2 regions of the Labrys sp. (in: a-proteobacteria) genome follow, and region 1 is predicted to be linked to the other one. Evidence: riboswitches for the same ligand, from Rfam matches in the RefSeq annotation. Region 1 holds a riboswitch; the other holds the start of a gene.
The links. Region 1 has a riboswitch for thiamine pyrophosphate ahead of thiB (thiamine ABC transporter substrate binding subunit). Riboswitches for the same ligand answer to the same signal wherever they lie in the genome.
Positions count from the first base shown of each region.

Region 2: another riboswitch for thiamine pyrophosphate. It lies ahead of thiC (phosphomethylpyrimidine synthase ThiC); the one in region 1 lies ahead of thiB (thiamine ABC transporter substrate binding subunit).

Region 1 is NZ_JASGFM010000016.1:100,846-103,042, forward strand. It holds gene thiB (thiamine ABC transporter substrate binding subunit) at 1-890, opposite strand, end outside; TPP riboswitch at 944-1,056, opposite strand; gene QM672_RS16140 (HAD family hydrolase) at 1,190-1,852, opposite strand; gene QM672_RS16145 (ABC transporter ATP-binding protein) at 1,868-2,197, opposite strand, start outside.
Region 2 is NZ_JASGFM010000009.1:47,328-49,524, forward strand. It holds gene thiC (phosphomethylpyrimidine synthase ThiC) at 1-1,127, opposite strand, end outside; TPP riboswitch at 1,229-1,336, opposite strand; gene QM672_RS10875 (DUF1186 domain-containing protein) at 1,454-2,197, shown strand, end outside.

The sequences.
Region 1 (2,197 bases):
GCAGCGGGCGTCCTGGCCGGATACATCCAATTGGTCTCGGGCAGGACGGCCTGGGCCTCGTCGGAGATGAGGAAGGTGAGGAACTGGCGCCCGAGTTCCTGCTGCTTTGAACTCGCCGTCACCCCGGCGACCTCGACCTGGGTCTGATGGCCTTCCGGGAACATCGCAGCCTTGTAGTTGGTCTTCTTCTCGGCACCGATATGGTAGGCGGGCGAGGTCGAATAGGAGAGCACCATGTCGGCCTCGCCCTTCAGGAAGAGCCCATAGGCTTCCGACCAGCCCGAAGTGACCGTGACGATGCGGGGCTTCAAGGATTTCCAGGCGTCGGAGGCCTTGTCGCCATACACGGCCTTCATCCATGCGAGCAGGCCAAGGCCTGGCGTGGAGGTGCGCGGATCCTCGATCACCAGCTTGGGACCGTTCTTGTCGTCGACGAGATCCTTCAGGCTGGCGGGCGGGATCTTGAGCTTGTCGCTGTCATAGACGAAGGCGAAATAGCCCCAGTCATAGGGAATGAAGGTCTTGTTGGTCCAAGGCTCGGGCAGAGAGAGCTTCTCGGCTGCCACGCCATGCGGCGCGAACAGGCCTGATTTCTCCGCCTCTCCCATCAGATTGTCGTCGAGCCCGACGACGACGTCGGCCTTGGTCGAGGCCCCTTCGAGCTTGAGCTTGGCGAAGAGGGCACCACCGTCATCGGCGGTGACATAGGTCAGCTTGCAGTTGCACTTGGCCTCGAAGGCGGTTTGCAGCGGCTTGCCGGGGCCATATTCGCCGGAGAAGCTCTCATAAGTGTAGACGGTGAGCACCGGCTTGTCGTCGGCCGAGGCCGTTGTGGCGACGGTGGCCAGTGCGAGAGCGGCGAGCAGTTTCCTCAGCATAGCGTCCTCCATGTCGAAAACGGTTCGATACGGATGACGGCGGTGAAGAAAATTGAGGTGAAGCTGAAAGCTTCGAAGCTCATCCCTCCGCCGGCACGACCCGGATCAGGTTCGATGGGTTAGACGTAGCTTGCGGCCATCGTCTTCTCAGCCCTTGCGGGCACCCCATGAGACAATTCTCGTGTTAGCGCTTTCCCGGCACGAGGGAAAGTCCGTTTCATCGCGGCAGCCGCCCTCTGCCGACGACAGGCCAAGACTTGGGGCCTCACCCAGCATCCGCGCCATGACGGAGCTGGGTCACCGGCCTGCGATCAGGCGATACCGAGCCGAGCTGCGGCGAAAGGTCGGAGGCGCGAATCCGTATAGTCGGGAATCGCCAGTTCCACGCCGGCCGCCAGCAGCGCCTCCTCGCTCATGCTGGTGGCAAGACCGATCACGGCAAGGCCCGCTGCCTTGCCAGCCGTGATGCCCGAGCGCGAATCCTCGAAGGCCAGGCTGGAAGCGGCCCGTCCGTACAGGCGCTCCAGGCCGACAAGGTAAGGATCTGGATGGGGCTTGGGATTGGCAACCTCAGCGCCGATCACCACGGTCGGAAAGCGTTCCACCAGGCCCAGATTGACCAGCTGATGCTCTGCATTGTCCCGCGGTGCATTGGTGACCACGCCGACCGGCACCCCGTTCTGCTCCAGCCAGTCGAGGAAATCCGTCAGTCCCTTCGCCGGCTTCAGCCCCACGAAGAGGCTGCGGAACATCGCCTCCTTGTCGTCGACGAGCTTGAGGGCGGCATCTTCGTCGAGATCCTTCAGGAAGTTCCTGGCAAGCAGGCTGTTGGGCTGGCCCATGATCTCGGAGACATAGGTGTCGAGGGAAAGCTCGATCCCGTGCGGCGCCACCATCTCGCGCCAGGCCTCGTAATGCAGGTGATCGGCATCGACCAAAGTGCCGTCGAGATCGAAGAGAGCAACGGATTTCACGAAACAAAACCTTCTTCAGAGAGGCAGGAGCTGGGGCTCGTCGCGGAACTGCACGGCATGGAGGGCGGCATAGCGCCCTGCCCTGGCGAGCAGCGCCTCATGGCTGCCCTCCTCCACCAGTCGGCCGCCGTCGATCACGCAGATCTTGTCGGCTTCCTGGATGGTCTGCAGCCGGTGGGCGATTACCACGACGGTGCGGCCGGCGCAGAGATCGTCGAGGGCATTCTGCACCGCCTGTTCGGATTGCGAGTCCAATGCGGCCGTGGCCTCGTCCAGAAGAATGATCGAGGCATCACGCAGGATGGCACGCGCGATCGCGATGCGGGCGCGCTGCCCGCCGGAAAG
Region 2 (2,197 bases), on a different contig from region 1:
TCGCCGAGCGAGAAGGAGACGTCATAGCGGCGCATGATGTCGCAGATGTCGCCGAAATGCTCATAGAGGAAGCTCTCGCGATGCCCGGCCAGGCACCAGCGCGCCATGATCGAGCCGCCGCGCGAGACGATGCCGGTGACGCGGCTGGCGGTGAGCGGCACATGGGCGAGGCGAACGCCGGCATGGATGGTGAAATAGTCGACGCCCTGCTCGGCCTGCTCGATCAGCGTATCCTTGAAGACTTCCCAGTCGAGCTTCAAGGGATCGCCGTCGACCTTCTCCAGCGCCTGGTAGATCGGCACCGTGCCGATCGGCACCGGCGAGTTGCGCAGGATCCAGGAGCGGATGTTGTGGATGTTGCGTCCGGTGGAGAGGTCCATCACCGTATCGGCGCCCCAGCGCGTGGCCCAGACCAGCTTCTCCACTTCCTCGGCGGCGCCGGAGGTGACGGCCGAGTTGCCGATATTGGCGTTGACCTTCACCAGGAAGTTGCGGCCGATCACCATCGGCTCGAGTTCGAGATGGTTGATGTTGGCGGGTAGGATGGCCCGGCCCAGGGCGATTTCGTCGCGCACGAATTCCGGCGTGACGAACTCGGGAATGGCCGCACCGAAATCCTCGCCGTCTGCCCGGCGCCCGGCCGCGCCTTCGAGGGCCTTCTCGCGGGCGAGGTTCTCGCGGAAGGCGGCGTAGACCATCTCCTGCGTGACGATGCCGGCCTTGGCGAACTCATATTGGGTGACAAGCTGGCCGTCGGCGCCGCGACGCAGCTTGCGTTCGGCGGGGCAGGGCGCCACCAGCCGGTCGGCGGAGACATTGCCATTGTCCTCAGGTCTAACGGTACGACCCTCGATCGCAGCGAAGCCGCGGCCGGCGATCCAGTCCTCGCGCAGGGTCGGCAGGCCCTGCTTCAGATCGATGCTGGCGCCGTCCTCGGTATAGGGGCCGGACGGATCGTAGACGCGGATGGGGGCGAGCGAAGCGTCGCTCAGCGCGATCTCGCGGAAGGGCACCCGCATCTCAGGATGCGAAGCGGGGGCAGCATAGACCTTGCGGGAGCCGGCGATCGGCCCCGTGGTCACGCTTTGCGGCGCGGCGATCTTGTTCTTTGGGTTTTGGATATTCATGGATCTCCTCCTCGTTGCGAGTCATGGAGATCCGGGGCGACGATTGTCTGGGCAGAACCGGCATCTCAGCCAATTCCGGGATCTGGAGCCAATTTCTAGCGCCAAAGCCCTGTTCCCGTCCCTTCGCCGGCATGACCCGGATCAGGTTCGAAGGGTTCGGCTCTAGGCCATCTCAGCCCCGCTTGCGCAGGACACCCCTCGGAACGATTCCAAGGTTAGATGTTGATGCCGGCAAGGTCCAGGGATAATTGCGCCATCCCTGGCCTGGCGCTTGCCTTAGCCGGAACGGCGGCTATCGTGCGACGCACATCGATGAGGAGGATGACATGACGGGATCCCGACACATCGAGGCTGCCGAAGCGCTGGGGATTGCGAATCTGCCCGTGGAGCCTTGGCTGCACCGGATCGCGACCGAAAGAACTCTGCCCGCTGTCGCGGTAGGCGCCTGCGTGGTGCGCATCGACGATGTTGCCCCCATCCTGATCAATCTGGTCGAGCGTGCTGCGGCAGGTGAGACTCTATCTGAACAAGACGACCTTCTGCTGTTTCGCGGCCTGCATATCCTTGGCGGCGCCCGCGAGGAACGTGCCTTTGCGCCCTTGTTGCGACTGCTGCGCCTGCCACCCGAGGAAATTGAGCGGCTTCTTGGAGATGCCGTGACGGAGACGCTGCAGCGCATCGTGGCGGGCTGTTTCGATGGCGATCAGGCCAGCTTGTTTGAGGCGATCCGCGACGATTCCATCGGTGAATTCGTGCGCGACGCTTTGTTGGATGCCGCCGTCTTTTTGACGTCACAGGGGCGCATCCCCCTGGTGGACATGCGCGGTCTGCTGCAGCGCTTCTATGACGAAGAAGCTGCTCCGGCCCGCACGATTCTCTGGGTTTCCTGGCAACAGGCCGTTGCGTTGCTCGGTCTCAGCGAGATGGCGCCGCTCGCCAAGTCGCTGTGGGATCGCAAGCTGCTCGATAACACTTTCCTGTCCTATAAGCATTTCCAAGAGGATCTGCGAGCTGCCGAAAAGGCGCCCGACGATGCCGCGCGCTTCAAGAAATTCGGTCTCGGCTATATC